DNA from 3 places in the Clostridium thermarum genome. Region 1 is predicted to be linked to each of the others. Evidence: riboswitches for the same ligand, from Rfam matches in the RefSeq annotation. Region 1 holds a riboswitch; each other region holds the start of a gene.
What was found. A riboswitch is a leader RNA that binds a small molecule or an ion and turns the genes downstream of it on or off. The one in region 1 is predicted to bind cyclic di-AMP.
Positions count from the first base shown of each region.

Region 2: another riboswitch for cyclic di-AMP. It lies ahead of FHY60_RS11490 (C40 family peptidase); the one in region 1 lies ahead of dapB (4-hydroxy-tetrahydrodipicolinate reductase).
Region 3: another riboswitch for cyclic di-AMP. It lies ahead of FHY60_RS18275 (hypothetical protein); the one in region 1 lies ahead of dapB (4-hydroxy-tetrahydrodipicolinate reductase).

Region 1 is NZ_CP040924.1:3,274,938-3,281,962, reverse strand. Features, by position in the region: gene FHY60_RS14970 (hypothetical protein) at 1-293, shown strand, start outside; gene FHY60_RS14965 (hypothetical protein) at 290-712, shown strand; cyclic di-AMP (ydaO/yuaA leader) riboswitch at 871-998, shown strand; gene dapB (4-hydroxy-tetrahydrodipicolinate reductase) at 1,004-1,822, shown strand; gene FHY60_RS14955 (ABC transporter permease) at 2,057-3,007, shown strand; gene FHY60_RS14950 (carbohydrate ABC transporter permease) at 3,021-3,908, shown strand; gene FHY60_RS14945 (ABC transporter substrate-binding protein) at 3,970-5,670, shown strand; gene yicI (alpha-xylosidase) at 5,821-7,025, shown strand, end outside.
Region 2 is NZ_CP040924.1:2,555,358-2,562,382, reverse strand. Features, by position in the region: gene FHY60_RS11525 (hypothetical protein) at 187-804, shown strand; gene polA (DNA polymerase I) at 875-3,508, shown strand; gene coaE (dephospho-CoA kinase) at 3,580-4,182, shown strand; gene FHY60_RS11510 (lytic transglycosylase domain-containing protein) at 4,201-4,788, shown strand; tRNA gene FHY60_RS11505 (tRNA-Leu) at 4,939-5,021, shown strand; RNA gene ssrS (6S RNA) at 5,028-5,219, shown strand; gene FHY60_RS11495 (GNAT family N-acetyltransferase) at 5,363-5,887, shown strand; cyclic di-AMP (ydaO/yuaA leader) riboswitch at 5,993-6,132, shown strand; gene FHY60_RS11490 (C40 family peptidase) at 6,136-6,744, shown strand; gene FHY60_RS11485 (SPOR domain-containing protein) at 6,837-7,025, shown strand, end outside.
Region 3 is NZ_CP040924.1:1,563,809-1,570,833, forward strand. Features, by position in the region: gene FHY60_RS07020 (homocysteine synthase) at 1-831, shown strand, start outside; gene FHY60_RS07025 (chemotaxis protein CheX) at 1,063-1,524, shown strand; gene FHY60_RS18275 (hypothetical protein) at 1,592-2,482, opposite strand; cyclic di-AMP (ydaO/yuaA leader) riboswitch at 2,484-2,605, opposite strand; gene FHY60_RS07035 (cation diffusion facilitator family transporter) at 2,819-3,442, shown strand; gene FHY60_RS07040 (sensor histidine kinase) at 3,524-4,762, opposite strand; gene FHY60_RS07045 (response regulator transcription factor) at 4,798-5,481, opposite strand; gene FHY60_RS07050 (polyphosphate polymerase domain-containing protein) at 5,648-6,433, shown strand; gene FHY60_RS07055 (DUF4956 domain-containing protein) at 6,426-7,025, shown strand, end outside.

The DNA.
Region 1 (7,025 bases):
TTCACGGTGCAGGAGAGGGCGGTACAGATCCAAACATAGTACTGATAGGAAACAAGGTTGTTAACTTAGCCTCAAAGGAAATACAAGACATCTTTCATGGCGCATATGTACTGGCCCCGCAGTCACCTACAATGTGGATGGATGGAGGAAACGGCCAGTATGCCTTTGACGGAACTTCAAAGTATACTGAAGCTTTGATGAATTTGATCAAAAATTATGTGAATAAAACTCCCCATATTGATAGGAACAGAATATATATTGGAGGCTGTTCAAATGGGGGCTTCAGACAATGAAGATGCTTCTGACCTATCCTCAGTATTTTGCCGCAGCCTATCCCATCTGTGAAGCCTACTATGATGTAAATATTTCCGATGAGCAGATTAATACTATAAAGAATATACCAATCTGGTTTACCCATTCTAAAAATGACCCGGTAGTGGATCCAAATCAGACTGCAGTTAAGACATATAAGAGATTGCTGGAGGCAGGAGCTAAGGATGTCCACTTTACTTATTGGGATGAGGTTGTAGATACTACAGGTTTATATAAAGACAAAAATGGAGCACCCTACAAATATCATGGACATTTCTCTTGGATATATACCTTGAATAACCAGTGCAGGCTTGATTACGATGGAAGTCCGGTAACTGTAAAAGGTGAAAATGTAAGCATAATGGAGTGGCTTGCAGTTCAAAGTCTTACAAATAGGTGAAGTAAATAGCATGGATAAAGATACATATATAAAATTGAAAAAACTAGTTATTTAATTATTGTATCAAAATTCCATAAATAAGAAACAAGTGCAAATAATACATTGACTAGGTGCAACCCTAATGATAAAATAAAGTTGTTGGTTGTAACTATATGGTTGCAACCCATATGCTGAATCAAAAAGAGCGGGGGAACCAATTTAAGGGGTGAATCCTAATACATATTAGGTAGGGTTATCTTTCAACCCGAATCCGTCAGCTAACCTCGTAAGCATAGAAAGAGGAGGGATTAGATGATTAAAGTCTGTGTCATTGGATTGGGCAGGACCGGTCAGTATGTAGCTAAAGGAATATTAGAACAAAAAAATATGGAGTTAGTTGCTGCTATTTGCAGTCCAGGCAGTGAAAAACTGGGCAAAGAGCTTGGAACTATAATCGGTGATGAAAAGGCAAAAATAAAAATAAGATCTTCTAATGACTTGGAAGAGATTATACTCAAGACTAGGCCTGATGCAGTAGTAGACTTTTCCAATTCAAAGGCTACCATGAAGAACGCAAAGACCTTATCAATGGCAAAGGTGAACATGGTAATAGGGACTACAGGTTTCAGCGATAATGAGCTTAAGGAATTATCAAGTCTACCCTATAAGTTCCATAATGGAATTGTTTATGCACCCAATATTACCTTAGGAATAAATACAGTAATGCTCTTAAGTAATATTGCTGCAAATATATTGAACAATTATGATTTTCAAATAACAGAAATACACCATAAACATAAGAAAGATGCGCCATCCGGAACAGCTGTAAAATTGGCAAGGGAGATGGAAAGAGGTTTAAAATCATCCGGTGTATACAATAAGAGGATACCTATTAATGCAATCCGAGCCGGTGGTGTTGTGGGTAGACATGAAGTTCAGATTTTCGGTGAGGATGACAAGATAGAGATAAGTCATGAATCCTTTTCAAGAAAGATCTTTGCACAGGGAGCTGTGCAGGCAATAAATTATATACACAAAAAGACCGGGTATTTTGAAATGAAGGAAGTATTAGATTTAAAGAGGGTTTTATATGACTGCATTAATTCCGGCACAGAGGAGCTGTGCCTATAGTAGGGGGCTATAAACCCTTTCTTCTTTAAATCAATCAAGACCACTAATTAACAGTTAATCATGGTTAATTAGTGGTCTTTTACTATACCTATAATTTTTACATGAAAACATATACATTTTTGTGGGTATAAAAAAATCCCCATAGATAGTAGTATTTAAGCATAGGAATCAATACGTTAGAATTTCAAAAACTTAAATGGAGGTATAACAATGCAGGGGACCACAGAGGTTTCTATGAAAACGCTGTCTAGAAAAGACAGAAAGTTTACATGGAAGAATATAAAGGAACAGAAGTATTTAATAGCTATGTCCATCCCATTTGTAATATGGGTAATTATATTTAGATATGTACCACTTACAGGATGGTTGATGGCCTTCCAGGACTTCAAGTTTAAGACTGGAAAGGGGTGGTTTGCCACACTGCTTGATCAGCAGTGGGTAGGACTAAAGCACTTTATAACATTGTTCAAAGAACCGCAGTTTTATCAAGCTATGGAAAATACTTTAGGAATGAGTATTCTGGGAATAATTTTCGGCTTTATATTTTCTATCAGCTTTGCACTTCTTATAAATGAACTGAAGACTTTAAAGTTTAAAAGGTTGGTACAAACTATATCATATTTGCCTCACTTTGTATCCTGGGTGGTTGTAGCCGGTTTGGTAAATAGCATGCTGGCACCGGCAGGAGCTGTAAATGAACTGCTAATGGCATTAAACATAATAAAGGAGCCAATACATTTTATGACGAAACCAAATATGTTCTGGGGAGTTGTAATTGGTTCCGATCTCTGGAAGGAGACAGGCTGGAATGCTATTATCTATCTTGCAGCTATAACAGGAATTGATCCGGAGATGTACGAAGCAGCCAAGGTAGATGGTGCTAACAGATTTAAACAGATGATTCACATAACTCTACCGGGAATAAGATCAACTGTAATCGTGCTTTTAATTATGAGCATAGGTAATCTTATAAATATCGGTTTTGAAAAGCAGATGCTGCTTGGTAACAACGTAGTACAGCAGAAGGCTTTAGTATTAGACAAATATGCCTTGGATTACGGTATAGGGATGTTCAGATATTCTTACGGTACTGCAATAGGTATCTTTAAATCCGTAGTTGGAATAATCCTTGTCTTTGGTGCTAATTTCATAGCAAAGAAAACCGGTGAAGGCGGAATCGTATGATGGGAGGTGCAATATGAGTTCAAGACGTAAAAAAATTGGTATATTCGATATGGTTTTATATATAATAATGATTCTTGTGGTAATTGTTACGCTTTATCCCTTTCTGAATGTGTTGGCTGTATCCCTTAATGATGCCTTGGATACTGTAAAGGGTGGAATCCATATTATACCTAGAAAATTTACACTAGCAAACTATAAGGAGATATTTCAGTCAAACAACAACTTAGTGAATGCTTTCATTATGTCCGTCCTGAGGACAGTAGCAGGTACCGTAGCGGGAGTGCTATGCAGTACAATGTTAGCTTATACTTTAAGCAGAAAAGATTATATATTAAACAAGTTTGTTGCAGTAATTTTTATATTGACAATGTACATTGGTGGAGGTCTGATTCCTGAATATTTGCTCATAAGGAATCTGGGTTTGATTAACAAGTTCGCGGTCTACATTATTCCGGGACTTATATCAACCTTTAATGTAATAATTATCAGGTCTTTCATTGATAATCTGCCCATGGCCTTACAGGAATCTGCTAAGATAGATGGAGCAAATGACTTTGTTATATTCTACAAAATAATTTTCCCATTATGTCTTCCGGTTATCGCTACAGTTTCATTGTTTATAGCAGTCGGACAGTGGAACAGCTGGTATGACACCTATTTGTATGCCAGGTCCAATCAGGGCTTAAGCACGCTGCAGTATGAGCTCATGAAAATACTGGATAATGCAGCGGCAAGTGCTAAGCCGCCGGATCCAAATAATCCGTTGCCTCAGGTAAACACAAATCCTGAATCCATCAAAATGGCTATTACTATGATAACTACTGTGCCTATATTACTAGTTTATCCTTTCGTGCAAAAGTATTTTGTTTCAGGAATGACTTTAGGTGCAGTTAAGAGCTAATATTGGAAATTGAGTCTTTAAATCAGACTTAATAAATATATGAATCATAGGGGGAACAAATATGAAAAAAAGAAAAATTTTAAGTTTCTTATTGTCAGTTGCAATGATTTCTGCATTGGCTGCCGGCTGTAAGTCAAAAGAAGAAACAAAACAACCTGATGCAGAAACACCAAAACAGGAGGAACCGGCAAAACAGGAAATGGATAAAACACCTGTGACCCTTACCTTCTTCAATGCCGATTTAAACTTTGACGTAGATTTCACTGACGACATAGCTAAAAAAATAACTGAACTCACAGGCGTAACTTTAAAAATAACCCACCCGGTTGGTGGAGATACAAATGCAATCCCACTGATGATTGCAAGCGGTGAGTATCCAGATCTTATCTATGCAAAAGGTGATACAAGCAAGCTTGTAGATGCTGATGCAATAATGGACTTAAGACCATGGATCGAAGAAAAGGGAGAAAATCTTAAAAAATTATATGGAGACTACTTAGAAAGATTAAGCTACAGCCCAGACAATAATGCTATATATACTGTAGGTACAAATGGTGTAAGCACAGCAACTTGGAATCCAAGTGGTACATTTCAGTTACAGCATGCGGTTCTTAAGGAGTTAGGGTACCCAGAAATTAAAAATATATATGATTTGGAAAATGCTATAAGGGAATACAAAAAGAAATACCCAACCATAGATGGCCAAGAAACAATAGGTTTATCACTAATGGCCAGTGACTGGAGATGGTATATAACTCTTGCAAACCCGGCAGGCTTTGCCCTTGGTATACCAGATGACGGACAATGGGCTATAGACGATGAGAAACAGGAAGCAAAATATAAGTTTACTGTTGAGGGAATGAAAGAATACTATAAGTGGTTAAATAAAATGAATGCTGAAGGATTATTAGATCCAGAATCCTTTACTCATAAGTATGATGCATATATTGCTAAGCTTTCTTCAGGAAGAGTTTTAGGCTTAGCTGATGCTAACTGGGATTATCAAGATGCAGTAAAATCCCTGGTTTCAGCTGGAAAGCCTGAAAGAACCTGGGCACCACTGGCTGTGGTTGTTGATGAGACAAAGTATAAAGACCCATCCTTAAAAAATTATGGTTACTCCGGTGGTTGGGGAATAGCAGTGGCCAAGAATAGCCCAAATGCTGAAAGAGCATTACAGTTCTTAGATTGGATGGCCTCAGATGAAGCACAGGTATTGCTTAACTGGGGTATAGAAGGTGTACATTACAAAGTAGAAAATGGTAAGAGAGTTGTTCTTCCAGAAATACAAAAACAAAAGAATACTGACAAAGACTTTAGTAAAAAGACAGGCGTTGGCCTTTACACTTACCCCTTCCCTATGAGAGGAGACGGAGCTAAAGATTCAACTGGTAACTATTATACTGCTAACAGCGAAGAAATCTATATTGCTAACTACAATGAAGCTGAAAAAGAGACTTTAAAGGCATACGGCAAGAGAATCTGGTCAGACTTCTTCCCACAACCTGAAGAATTAGGTGTTTCTAAACATGGTCAGGCATGGCAGTTCAATATACCAAGTGACAGTGATTTAGCTATAATCCAGAAAAAAGCTGATGATTACATGCAGAATGCCCTAGCTCAGCTTGTACTAGGAAAACCGGAAAACTTTGATGCTGCTTGGGATAAGATACAGCAAGACTTAAAGAACATGGACATAGAAAAGGCTAATGCAGACATGACAGAGTTAACAAAGGAAAGAATTGAGTTCTGGAACAAGTAAAAAAAGCGGCCATATGCCGCTTTTTTATTTGCTTAGCATCCCCCACTAATTTCTGCATTAAATAATCTATAATTTTAAAGGTATACGATTTCACTAACTAATGATATGATTAAGTTGAATTGAATTAAGACAGGGGAGAGGAGTCGGATTATGAAATTTAGCAATGGGTGTTGGTTAAACAGAGAGGGCGTTGATACTTTCAGTCCAGCAGAAGTTTATAGTGTGAATAGAAAAGATAATTCTTTGGTGATTTATGCTCCATGCAAAAAGATAAATCATAGAGGAGATACCTTAGGTGGTCCTGTTATTACTTATAAAATATCTTCACCGATACCTAATGTAATAAGAGTACAAGCTTATCATTATATGGGTGTAAATAAAAAAGGACCTGAGTTTGAGATCAATAGTGTGGAGAATCAAATTGACATAATTGACAATGAATCAGAAGTAAGCTTATCCAGTGGTAAGCTTAAAGTAAAAATAAACAAGAACGATGGATGGGCGATGGAGTTCTTTAGAGGCAGTGAAAGGCTAACCTTCAGTGGTCATAGGCACTTCGCCTATATAAAAACAAAGGATGAAGGCAACTTCATGAGAGAGCAGTTAAGCTTATCCGTAGGTGAGTTTGTCTATGGCTTGGGAGAAAGATTTACTCCCTTCATAAAGAATGGACAAACAGTGGATATATGGAATGAAGATGGAGGAACAAGCACAGAGCAGTCCTACAAGAATGTTCCGTTTTATATAACCAATAAGGGCTATGGTGTATTTGTAAACCATCCGGAAAAGGTATCCTTTGAAGTTGGATCAGAAAAGGTAACTAAGGTTCAGTTCAGTGTGCCTGGAGAAAGCCTAGATTACTTCCTGATAGGCGGAGATACCATGAAGGAAGTGCTTGAAAACTATACAGCGCTTACCGGAAAGCCTGCATTGCCACCGGCATGGACTTTTGGACTATGGCTTACCACTTCCTTTACAACCAATTATGATGAAAAGACAGTAACCAGCTTTGTAGATGGGATGGCAGAAAGGGATGTACCACTTCATGTTTTCCATTTTGACTGTTTCTGGATGAAGGACTTTAACTGGTGTGATTTCCAATGGGATAAGAGAGTGTTCCCCGAACCTAAGGAGATGCTGAAGCGTCTAAAAGAAAAGGGACTAAAGATCTGCGTGTGGATAAATCCATATATAGCTCAGGAGTCAATTTTGTTTGAAGAAGGAATGAAAAAGGGATATCTCATAAAGAGACCTAACGGAGATGTCTGGCAGTGGGATATGTGGCAGCCTGCTATGGGCATAGTGGATTTCACAAATCCTGCAGCCTGCAAATGGTATTCTGATAAACTGAAGGC
Region 2 (7,025 bases), 720 kb from region 1:
AGAACGTGTATCTTTTTTTAATTTTGGAATTAATGTCTGTTGTTAAAAAGGTGGCAGCTGATGTCGGTGAAAACTAATTTAGTTAAGTCATGAAAACAGTAATTTTACAATTTCATGACTTTTTTTATTTGAATATATTATAATATTGGTATAAAGAAGAAAATAAAAAATAAAAGGTGAAAAAAGATGAAATTTTTCAAGAAAAGTATTTTAAAGCTGAGAAGTGAAATTAAAGAAGGTAAATATAACTACTATATTGACTACAGTAGGTTAAAAGAAGCAGAAATCTTAAAAAAAAGGCTGCTGATGGAGTTTATTGGGGATAATTTATGTCTCATAGTTATGAATACTAAAATGTTTTATAAAAAGGCTGACGTGGATTATCAAAGTATAGGTGACGAACTAATTGCTTTACTGGAGGAGTCTGATATCAGCTATAAAAAGATTACCTATAAAAAGTCCGATGAGGCTACTATTTTAGGCTTAAAGATGAAGGTAAAAGTAAGCGAGAAGCAAAGAGACTATGCTTTAGGTTTTGTGGTAGTGTGGGATAATCTCGAAAAGTTAATGTCTCTAATATCACAGGATAACATGTATTACTGTATAGATAAGTCTGGTGAAAGTGCTGCGGAACTGATAAATAGGTTCCAGAACAAACATGATGATACAGAAGAACTAAAGCAGTCTTTTGCATTCAGTATTTTTGACAACAATTTTGCCGGTCAACTTGCCATTGTTTCAGAAAATGAGGTATCTGATACCATAAAAAAAATTCTGTCAGAGTTTGATGCTTCTATAAGGTAGACTAAAAAGCCAAATATGGGTAGAATATAAGATATACTTCCACAATGAAATAATATACGGAGGAATTAAAATGGAAAAATTGCTGATTTTAGATGGACACAGCTTGATGAATAGAGCTTTTTATGGAGTACCGCCGCTGACAAATGCAGAAGGATTGCATACAAATGCAATTTTTGGATTTACCAATATGCTATTAAAAATAAAAGAAGAAATAAAGCCTGACTACATAGTAACAACTTTTGACAGAAAGGCTCCCACCTTCAGACATAAGGAGTATGAAGATTATAAGGCTGGGAGAAAAAAGATGCCGCCGGAGCTACATGAGCAGTTTGAACCTCTTAAAGAGCTTCTGAAACTAATGAGCATAAACATATTTGAAATAGACGGCTTTGAAGCGGATGACCTTATTGGGACCCTTGCGAAATATGCTGAGTCACAGGACATAGAGGTATTTATCTTAACAGGGGACAGAGATGCCCTGCAGCTAGCCAGTGACAATATCAAGGTTATTATAACCAAAAAGGGTATAACGGATAAAGAAATTTACGATAGAAAAAGGATGATAGAAGACTTTGGCGTTACGCCAACACAGTTTATTGATGTAAAGGGACTTATGGGGGACGCCTCCGACAACATACCTGGAGTACCGGGCATCGGTGAAAAGACTGCCTATAAACTCATTCAAGAATATGGAAGTGTTGAAAATGTGCTTTCCAATATAGAGAAAATATCAGGTAAAAAGATCAAAGAGAGCTTGATGGAAAACACAGAAATGGCCATCTTCAGCAAAAAACTTGCTACCATAATGACGGACGTTCCTATTGAAATTAATTTGGATGAAATAAAGTCTAAGGACAGCTATAATCTTGAGGGCATTAGAAAGTTCTTCTTCAGGATGCAGTTTAAATCCTTGTTGGATAGACTTCCTTCTGAGGATGTCAACGTTGAAGCAAAAGCAGAAGAACAAAGTGCGGTTAATTACAAGCTAGTAGATAATATTTTAGACTTTAAGCAGCTTACACAAAGGCTTCAAGACTATAAGGGGATACTTTATATCACCCCTTATATAGAGAACGAGACAATGTACTCCAAGCTTAATTTGGAGCACTTTATACTGACTTTGGATGATGAAAATAACTACGTAGTTGAGCTGAGTAAGCTGATTGATGAAAATAGAGAAGTGGCCATAAAGTGTTTAGTGGATGTGTTCTCTAAGGCAGGATTAAAAAAAGTTGGCTATGACATGAAAAATTGTTACACCGCCCTGCAAAAATTAGGTGTAGAGGTAGTGGGCTTAGTTTTTGATATAAAGCTGGCGGCATATTTGATAGATGCTTCAAAAGGAGAATATCCACTGATAGGTATAATTCATGACTATATTGGTGTAGAAGTTAAAGGACAAGGTATAGAGTATGAAGTAAGAGAGAATATGCACTTGCCTGTGCTGCACCAGAAGATGTCAGAGAAGCTAAAAGAATTTGATATGGAAAAGCTCTATTATGACGTGGAGCTACCACTGTCAAGGGTACTAGCCAATATGGAGTCAGAAGGCTTCAAGGTTAGTTATGACATGCTGGAAGAACTGTCAGTTAAATTCAAAGCTGAGATTGAGACAACCCAAAAGAAGATTTATGAACTGGCAGACGAAGAATTTAATATAAATTCACCAAAGCAGCTGGGTAAAATTCTCTTTGAAAAGTTAGATTTACCAGCAGTGAAAAAAACTAAAACCGGTTACTCTACTAATGCAGAAGTGCTGGAACAGCTATCAGATAAACATCCTTTAATCGAAAAGATCTTATACTATAGACAGATTACAAAGTTATATTCAACATATATTGAAGGACTAAAGAATGTGTTAGATGAAGACGGCAAGATACACTCAAACTTCAATCAGACAGTAACAACCACAGGAAGACTTTCCAGTACAGAGCCTAATCTGCAAAATATACCAATAAAATATGAAATGGGGAAGGAAATACGAAAGGTCTTCCATGCAAACGATGAGGATTCCGTCATACTGTCTGCAGATTATTCTCAAATTGAATTGAGAGTGCTGGCCCATATTGCTGGGGATGAAAATCTTATAAATGCCTTTTTGGGACATAGTGATATTCATACTAAAACCGCTTCTGAGGTCTTTAAGGTGCCATTGGAAGAAGTTACTCCACTCATGAGAAGCAGAGCAAAAGCCGTAAATTTTGGTATAGTATATGGAATAAGCGATTTTAGTTTGGCTAAGGATTTAAAGATTACCAAAGCTGAGGCAAAAAGCTATATGGACACCTATTTTGAAAGATATCCAGGGGTAAGACGGTACATGGATACCATAATTGAAGAAGCACAGAAAAAGGGATATGTTACTACAGTACTAAATAGGAGAAGATATATTCCCGAAGTCAATGCATCAAACAAGATAATGAAAGCACTTGGGGAAAGATTAGCTATGAATGCTCCTATACAGGGAAGTGCTGCAGATATCATAAAGCTTGCTATGGTAAATGTATATAACAAGCTTAAGGAGGGAAACTACAAGTCTACTCTTATACTGCAGGTTCACGATGAACTCATACTTAATGTCTATAAGGATGAAGAAGAAGAAATCAGAGAGCTTGTAAAGAGAGAGATGGAAGAGGTTATGGATTTATCAGTACCAATGGAAGTGGATATAAGCGTAGGCAAGACATGGTATGATGCCAAATAAGTGGCATAATATTGTGTATTGAGTTATAAATTTATTTTGGAAAGCGTAAATTTAAAGAGAGGGTGACTAGGTTGTTTAAAGTTGGCCTAACTGGAGGAATTGCTTCAGGTAAAAGTACTGTTTCTGCCATTTTTACCGAAAAGGGCATAGAAGTGATCGACGCAGACATTATAGCCCGTGAAGTATTAGTGCTTTATCCTGAAATATCTAAAGCTATTAAGAATACCTTTGGTGAGCACTTTTTTACAGCTGAAGGAAGTCTTAACAGAAAAGCCTTGGGAGAATATATTTTCAAATATCCAGGTGAAAGAAAAAAACTAGATGATATCATGATACCTCCAATTAAGGAAGAGATATTTAAAAGGCTTAAAGCCAAGGAAACAGAAGGCGTTAAAGTATGTGTTCTGGATGCTCCCACCCTTATAGAGCATGGAATTCATGAAAATATGGATTTGAACATATTGGTTTGGGTAGATAAAGATTTACAAGTGGAGAGGCTAAAAATTCGGGATAATTTAACTACTCAACAAGCACTAAATAGAATCAATGCCCAAATGAGCCTTGATGAAAAGAAAAAATATGTGAATTTTATCATTGATAACAGCAAAGACCTTGACTATCTCAAGGAACAGGTGAAAGAGGTTATTGAAGTGTTAAGTATATACTTGAATTAAACTTAGCTGAGGTATGGAATGAAAAAGAAAAAGAAAAGAAATGGTGTAGCTATATTTGTTATATTGACAATTGCCCTATTTGCAGTTTTATTTTATTGGTTGGCTGAAAAAATCTATCCACTTAATTTCACAAACTATATAAATAAATATTCCAAAGAATATAATATAGATCCGTTTTTTGTAGCAGCACTTATTAAAGCGGAAAGCAACTTTAAAGTGGAAGCTAAATCCCATAAGAATGCAAATGGTCTGATGCAGATAACCGGCAGTACCGGAGAATGGATAGCTTCAATGATGAAGATAGACAACTATACCGAGGCGATGTTGTATGATCCTGAAACAAATATTAGGATGGGGTGTTGGTATATCAACGATCTTCGTAAGGAGTTTGGAAATAGAACGGAGCTGATTTTAGCAGCCTATAACGCCGGACGAGGAAATGTTAACAGTTGGCTCCAAAATGAGAAGTATTCCAAGGATGGTAAAAAACTTGATTACATACCCTTCAAGGAAACGGATCAGTATATTAAAAGGATTAAAACAAACTATAATATTTATAAACTCTTATACAAAAAAGAACTTTGTATAACTGAAAACTCAAAGTGAGAGATTTTAGCAATAAAAGATTTTTCGGATTTAGCTTCCGAAAAATCTTTTATTATTTTCCTATTGACGATTTAAAAAATCCGTAGTAGAATGTTATTTGTCGGAAGCGCCTATGGATTACTATAAGTCTGAAGGAAGCTGGATGAGTATGCGAGAGTGGCGGAATTGGCAGACGCGCACGTTTGAGGGGCGTGTGGGAGACCGTACGGGTTCAAGTCCCGTCTTTCGCACCAATTTAATAATTTCTGAAATATGCGTTAAGCTCTTATTTTGAACCTACATTACAACTATGGGAGTTCAACATTCTGATGAGGATATGTACCATCTTGTGAGTCCTTTTACGGCATTGAAGGCGATAGAGACATCTATGAGGACACCCACCTATCGAGAGATAGGTGTCAAAATTGGAGCACCGGTATTTTGGATATTACAGAGAAGATTAGAGAGGTTTTATGCCTCTCTTTTTATTCTGTCCCTTTATATTTCCACTGACAAAGTAAAATTAAAATCCTCCGACAAGAGAGGATTTTTAACTCTAATGTAGAATTATTATTATATAGAGTGAGGTGGAAATATGTTTGATGTAGAATTAGCGTTTGAGGACGTAGAGATTTCCAGCATCTTAAAGGAAGATCTTGCTATGGTTCAAAACTGGATGGGAGAACAGATTAGAAAAACCACGGAAGCTGTATGGACAAACATAGAGGAACTAGGGGATAGATTTTTAGAATATTATATGAGCGAAAATGAAATATTCTTAAAAATAAAAAAAGAGGATAAGCTTATTGGGGTGTTTAAGGGACGGGTAGAATTTAAAGACCCCAATGAAGTGATCATATGGTGTTTTGTTATAGACTGCAACCTAAGGGGACAGGGACTTGGCAGTAAGATACTAAGAGAATTGATAAAACATTTTGAGATTAATTATGATATACACAGTTTTTCTACAGGTATTGTTGCAGGCAGTAACAGTGCGGTAAAGTTTTGGAAGAAGAATAACTTCTTATTGCATCGGGTATCAAAGAATTTCTTTAATGTTGAAGGAGAAGAAAAAGATATGCTGCTATATAAATTCAACGAAAATATTAGAGTAGTATAGGTATAAAAATAAAAACTATTATTATACGTAACAAATAGAAAAAAGTTCTGATAAGTTGATAAATTTGGCTAGAATTTATTGACTTTTTTCTTTGTACAAACTATAATTTATTATGTGCTGAGTCCCAAATGGGTACGGAGGAACCATTCTTTGGGGTTAATCTGGTTATGACCGTGCTCATAATCGGTAGGGAAACCTTCACCCGAACCCGTCAGCTAACTCCGGAAGCAATAAGGAGGTCATTGATAATGAAAAGTTTAAAAACAAAGGTACTGTCAGCAGGTTTTTTCGTTTTTACGCTATGTATAGGTTTACATTTTCAAGGTTTGGAAGCAAAAGCGGACACTGCGGCAGGTGAAGAAACTACTGTGTTAACCGCAACGACTATATCCACAAACAAGACGATTAAAATTCCTAAAAAGCAAGTAACAACATCTTCACAGAAAACCTACTCAAGAGGTTTTAGCGGAGGCTCTACAATTGCAAGTGGCAGCACCGGTAAGTTAGTTCAGTATGCATTCAATTTCCTTGGAAGACCTTATGTGTATGGTGCAAATGGTCCAAGGGCCTTTGATTGCTCAGGTTTTTCCTCATATGTGTATAGGCAATTTGGGGTAAGCCTACCTCGTACTGCAGCGGATCAATCCGGTGTTGGTGCAGCAGTTTCTAAGAGTAACCTGAGAGCTGGGGACTTAGTGTTTTTTAACACTGCGGGATATGTATCACATGTAGGTATATATATTGGTGATGGCCAATTTATTCATGCATCCTCAGGAAGTAAATGCGTAACAGTAAGCGAACTCAGCAGTAGTTACTATACACGCACTTACGTTGGCGGCAGAAGAATATTAAATTAATTAGATAATAAAGAAGATCTGGCAAAGTTTGTCGGGTCTTTTTTAGTATAGTCTATCATTATGCAAAATATAATTGTATCGGGGGTGGTAAAATGAAATACACAAGATACGATTATAAGCGAAAAAAGGAAGATAAGACAGTGGTAATAGTAATGTTAGTCAGCATAGTGCTGGCTGCTGTGCTCTTAGGTACAGCTCTATCTAGTATTTTTATAAAAGATAGAGGTACAAAGGCACCAATAGAAAATAAGAGTGAAGAAGCTGTGACGGATACTGTTCAA
Region 3 (7,025 bases), 1.7 Mb from region 1:
GAAACCATAGGAAATCCGGGAATAAATCTTGTGGATATAGAAAAGGTTGCTGATATAGCCCATGAAAATGGTATCCCACTAATTGTGGACAATACCTTTGGTACCCCTTATCTTATTAGGCCAATTGAGTTTGGGGCAGATATAGTGGTACATTCCGCAACAAAGTTTATTGGCGGACATGGAACTTCCATTGGCGGAGTGATTGTTGACGGAGGTAAGTTTGATTGGGCTGCCAGCGGCAAGTTTCCAGGCTTTACAGAGCCTGACCCAAGTTATCATGGAATTAAGTACTATGAAGCGCTGGGACCCTTGGCTTTCATCATAAAGGCAAGAGTACAGTTGCTGAGAGATACCGGAGCAGCCTTAAGTCCCTTCAACAGTTTCCTATTCCTTCAGGGCTTAGAAACGCTGTCGCTGAGAATTGAAAAACATGTTTCCAATACCAGAAAAATTGTGGAATTTCTAGATAATCATCCACTGGTATCATGGGTAAACTACCCGGAACTTGAGGGCAATAAATATTATGACTTGGCAAAGAAATATCTGCCTAAGGGACCAGGTTCCATCTTCACTTTTGGCATAAAAGGGGGCTTAGAAGCCGGAAGAAAGTTTATAAACAGCCTTGAGCTTTTCTCACTGCTGGCCAATGTGGCAGACGCAAAATCCCTGGTAATACACCCTGCAAGTACAACCCATGCCCAGCTTTCAGAAGAGCAGCAATTAGCCGCTGGAGTCACTCCTGACATGATAAGACTTTCCATTGGTATTGAGGATGTAGAGGACCTTATTGCAGATTTAGATGAGGCATTAAGAAAGGCTGCAGACGTATAAAAAGTATAAGATATTATAAACCTATGGGAGAAATACCTCCCATAGGTTTGTTCTTTACTATATTATTAAATTTTCTACATAATATAACATGTCTTGACAAAGCCATTGAATGCAATTATAATTAAGCTTAATAAGTAAATGATTCTAATAATTATCATTTATGTGACACACGAATTTTATAGTTCTATATGGAGTTAATAATATAGAGAAATGGGGTTGACATCATTGAGGGTGGAATACATAAATCCCTTTATTGAAGCAAGCTTAGATGTAGTAAACCAGACAACTGGACTAAAGCCAACAATTGGCAGGGTATTCACAAGAAGTACTCCACACATCGGAAATCTTGTTATTATTATGATAGGTATAACTGGTGAAATAAGTGGTAGTGTTGTACTCTCTCTGTCCAAGCAATTAGCATGTAGGATTGCCTCAGCTATGATGTTTGGGATGCCTGTGCCGGAGCTGGATGAAATGGCCAAAAGTGCAATAGCTGAGTTGGCTAATATGGTTATGGGGCACACTGCCAATATATTTTATAAAGCAAATATGTCTATAGATATTACTCCCCCAACTGTGTTAACCTGTGAAAACATGGAGCTGACTCCTGCCAAAGCTGTAACAGTTTGTGTACCGTTAAACTTTGATGACGGAGAATCCTTACACATAGATATAAGTTACAAAGAGAATTAGATCTTTTTATTTATGAAGTAAAATTCCATTAGAATTCACCTGTGTTTAAAGCACAGGTGGATTCTGTTTATTTACCGGCAGCAACTTTTATTGCAGTTTGGTGCTGAGGATCCTTATCACCATCCATGTGCCTTGTGCTGTTTAAGAAGTGAATATCAAAGTGTCCGTCCATGTCATTGCCTTTTATCACATCTAAGTTTTCACCGCTGCCATAGCCATTTGAACGGTTATTTACATATTCGTAGGCAGGTTCTGAATCTACTCCTGCGTGGGGCATGGCGCTCATAGAGGCAGCAAGTTTTCTTCCATCAACTGTTACTATAACGGGACGTCTCTCCCAAGAAAACCCGCCCCAGATGCTTTTTATTATGGCGGTATCTTCCTTTGTTAAAGCTTCAGTGTCTGCATGGTTTGTCCCCATTGTCCTCTGAACCTTAAAGCTTTTACCGGTGTAAACGTCAGTAACTACTGCCGTAGTGCCTCTGGAAAAGACATATCTGGCAGAATCCCACCAATCCAGCAGCTCCACCTTACTTTCTTTTTCAGCTATTGCTTTTGCTTCAGTCTCTGCCTTTGCTTTAGCTTCAGCCTTTGCTTTAGTCTCTGCTTCAGCAGCTTGGGCCATTTTTTTTGCCTCCTCTAGTTTTTTTGGAGATGGTGTTCCTCCTCTAGATAATGGCACGTTGCTTGTAGTATCTGCAGTTGACTTTTGTGTGTCTGATACTGCAACACTTATTTCATCATTTGTATTACTTTCATTGGTCTGCTGTGTTTGCGCTGTTGTTTCGGCAGGCGGGGCTTGTACGGAATATGTAGAAATATTGTCTGAGATTACAGTATTTCCTGACTGGTCTTGGTAAACTCCAGCTTTTGCTGTATTCTCAAATTTAACAATTGAAAAAATAGACAAAGATACTCCTAGTATTATAGAAGCTAATATAATATTACGTTTGTTCATGTTTACTCCTCTCATAAGCCTACGAAGTTAGTTGACGGGTTCGGAAAGAGAGTTCCCTACCAAGATGGATTCACCCCAATTTTATTGATCCTCCGCTGCCTTAGCATTCGGCTTGAAACCATATATATTTTGCTTGCACTTATTTAGATAAAAAAGGGGGACAAACTCAAGCACAAGGGGATTCTAACAAACAAATATGAAGAAAATATGAAGATGCCTTTGGTAATTTTATGTGACAATGGAAGGTGATAGTTTAAAAAAAGTGCGAAATGTACTGCTGATAATTTTTTTGCCAATATTCTTGTAGCTGCACTAAAAATTATTCTGGGAGCTGTAATTGAGAGTACGAGTATGATGGCAGATGGATTTCATTCCTTATCAGACGGGTCCTCAAATATTGTTGGCCTTATCGGAATTTGGTTTGCATCAAAGCCGGTGGATAAAGACTATCCCTACGGCCACAGTAAATTTGAAACCTTGGCAGGACTTTTTATAGGGGTAATGTTGTCAGCAGTTGGAATAAATATTATCAATGGTGGGGTTCAGAGATTTATTAATCCTGTAGAGCTAAGTATTAATCTTGAGAGTATTATTACTTTAATTATAACCCTGGTTATCAATATTTTTGTCAGTAGCTATGAGTATAAGAAGGGAAGGGAGTATCATAGTCAGATACTTGTCTCAGATTCACTTCATACCCGAGCAGATATATTTGTATCTGTAGGGGTACTTGCTACTGTTATAGGTATAAGGCTTGGGGCCCCAGCTATTATTGATCCTATTGCCTCTCTTATAGTGGCAGGTTTTATTTTTTATGCTGCTGTTGAGATTTTTAGAGAAACCAGCGGAGTCATAGTTGATAAAGCTCCGGTGGATTCGGAGAGGGTAAAAGATGTGGTCACTGAGCTTCTGGAAGTGAAGGATGTCCATTATATTGGAGCCATATTATTACAGGGCTGAGCCTGAATAAATGTAAAGAGTCCGGGGCAGTATTAAAGCTGATCCAGACTCTTTATTTTTAAGTTATTCATTTAACACGAATTATAATTCTATTGTGAAGGTGGTAAGTTCATTTTCAATACTCTTCACTGAAATCTTCCCGCCGTGCTGCTGAACGATGGTCTTGGCAATGGCTAAGCCCAAGCCATAGCCTCCGCTGTTTCTGGCACGGGACTTATCTATGCGGTAAAAGCGATCAAAAATCTTGGGCAAATGTTCTTCCGGTATACCTTTACCGGTATTGGAAACTGTCAAGATAACGTTGTTATGATTTTTCTTTAATACCATAGTTACCTTTCCTTTAGGATTGGTGTATTTTAAGGCATTATCCAATAATATCATCACTACCTGTTTAAACTGTTCGCTGTTACCTTTAATAGTTATATTGGGCTCTATGTCATAATCTAAATATATATTATTTTCAAAAATCATTGCTTCCATGGTGAGCAGCACACTTTCCACAGCTTCACTCAAATTGAATTCTGAGAAAATCATTTTTGTTTCTGAATAATCCACCTGGGTTAAATATAGTAAGTCATTGGTTAACCGAGCCATCCTCTCCACTTCTGATTTAATGTAATAAAGCCATCTAGACTGATCGCTGATAGTATCGTCACTATTAGCCAACAGCACATCTACATTTGTATTTATTACAGATAAGGGAGTTTTAAGCTCATGAGAAGCATCACCAATAAACTGTTTCTGCTTGTCAAAAGCTTCCTTTATAGGCTCAATGGATCGGTTTGCAAAGAAGCGGCTGATAAAGTAAATGACTATGAGCATCACTGCTGCCACTGCTGCAAAGGTATATATCAGTCTGGTCAAAATTCCTTGACTATCCGAGATATCCAAAAAAGTTATTTTGTATCCGTCAAAGTAGGTAGTTTTCATATAGGCCCAATGGGTACCATCCAATTTTAAACGGCCTTTCTCAGTATTCTTTGACAAAGCTATATTTTTTGCGGTTTCATAGAAAATATCTTCTAATTCAAAAATAGAAGAGGTTGCAAGCTTATTACCTTTGCTATCGGTATAAACTACAAATGAAACGGAGCGTTTTGGGGGTGTCTGGTCAAAATCTGATAAATTCATACCAGGGCGATCCATAAAACCATCAGTGGGCTTACGATTGAATTCAGATAGCTTCCTTAGCTCCATGTCAATTTCTCTTCTGGTGTTATTATAGGTTATTAAATAGATGGTTAGAAAAGCTGCAAGCATAGTCACGGATATTATTACTAAATTAAGCATGAGAAATTTCTTTTTAAGCTCTTTAAACATAGGCATTCCCCCTTGTATTCCTCCTGACTAGAATATCATTTGTCCTTTTGCATTTCTAAAATATAGCCCACACCTCGGACAGTACTTATAATGACCTTTGAATTTAAGAAGGCCAGCTTTTTTCTCAAAAAAGAAATATAGACCTCTACGTGATTGTGCTCCACTTCAGAATCAAATCCCCAAAGCTTTTCTATAATTAATTCCTTTGAAGTAGCAGAGTTCTTTCGGTTAATAAGGAGTTCAAGCAGCTCACTTTCTTTCAATATGAGTTTTACCTCCTTAGTAGAGGTGGATAATTTAAGGGTTGAAGGATTTAATTCGATGTCTCCAAATTTTAATGTACTATTTTGAATTACCTCTCCTTTACGTCTGGCCACTGCACGTATCCTAGCCAGTAGTTCCTCAGTGGCAAAGGGTTTTGCCAGATAATCATCAGCACCGCTGTCAAGGCCGGCAACCTTATCGGTGATTTCCCCCTTTGCGGTGAGAAGTATTACCGGTACTCCCAGACCTTCCTTTCTTATATTTTTCAGAACAGTTAGGCCATCCATCTTAGGAAGCATAATGTCTAATATAATCAAATCGTAAATGTCACTAAATGCATTATCTAATCCTATTTCACCGTCGTGAACCATATCTACGGTATAATTGTTTTTTCTTAATATTTGTGCCAATGCCTCCGCTAAAGGGATTTCATCTTCTACTAATAGTATTCTCATTGTTTTACCTCCGTAGTTTTGAAAAAATTAAGTTTTTTATGGAACAGTTACATTATATCACAGCCTACCTTTAATAAACCTTAAATAAAATCAAAACTTATGGCTGAAAATAATTAAATTTATTTAAGGTTTATTTAAGGTTAACTTTGTAAGATAGAATCATCAGATGGAGACAAACATAAATACACCGGCAGAGAGGAGAGTTAGAGTGGCAATAGAGGTCTTTAACAGAAAAGAAAATAAATACATTTTATCTCAGGATCAGTATGATAGAATCCAAGAAGTTCTTATTCAATATATGGAACTGGATGAATATAACAGAAACCATGAGTTTTATACCATAAGCAATATTTATTATGATACAATTGATGATCAATTAATCAGAAACTCCTTATCAAAACCCGCTTATAAAGAAAAGCTGAGGCTTAGGGCTTATGGGGTACCAAAAGAAGATGAAAAGGTGTTTCTTGAGATAAAGAAAAAAGTTTGCGGCCTTGTCAACAAAAGAAGAATCAGACTAAAGCTAAATGAGGCTTATGAATTTGTAGCTACAGGAAAACTGCCGGAGTTTAAGAATTATATGAACAAGCAGGTACTTAAGGAAATTGAGTATATGTTAAGGATCTATAAGGTTGAACCCAAGCTCTACTTAGCCTATGACAGAAAGGCTTTATTCAGCAAGGAGAGCAGAGATCTGAGAATAACCTTTGATACAAATATTAGAAGCAGAAGGTATGATCTCAAATTGGAAAGTGGAGATTATGGTGAAGGACTTTTGGAGAAGGGGCAATGGCTCATGGAGATAAAGGCGGAGAAAACCTTTCCCCTATGGCTTGCACAGCTATTATCAGAGGAAAAGATATATAAGCAAAGTTTTTCTAAGTATGGAACAGAATATAAAAGAATGATAGCTAGAGAAAAAACAAAGAAGGAGAGAAAGCAATATGTTTGAATCATTATACAACAGCTTATCCAACACAACAGCAACTGGCACAGCAATTTCTTTAAAAGATGCCATTTTAACTATATTAATATCCTTTATTTTAGGAGCAATAATCAGTATTACCTATATGAAAACTTCAAACAAAGGTGGTTATTCTCAAAACTTTTCATTGACCTTGATAATTGTACCTACTGTTATAGCAATAATCGTTCTGTTGATAGGAAGTAATGTGGCAAGGGCCTTCAGTTTAGCAGGAGCCTTTTCAATCATAAGATTTAGAAGCGCACCTGGTGATTCAAAAGATATATCCTATGTCCTCTTTGCTATGGCAGCTGGATTGGCTTGTGGCGTAGGGGTCTTCGGATATGCAGTCCTCTTTACAGTTTTCCTGTGCCTGCTGATGTTCTTCTTAAACTTAATTAACTTCGGAGCAAAGAAAACTGTTAAAAAGCTTCTGAAGATAACAATACCGGAAAATCTGAATTATGAGGGAGTCTTTGATGACATCTTTGAAAAATATACTAAGAACTATGAGTTAATAAAAGTTAAAACTACAGATTTGGGAAGCTTATTTCAGCTTGTTTATACAGTAGATATGAAT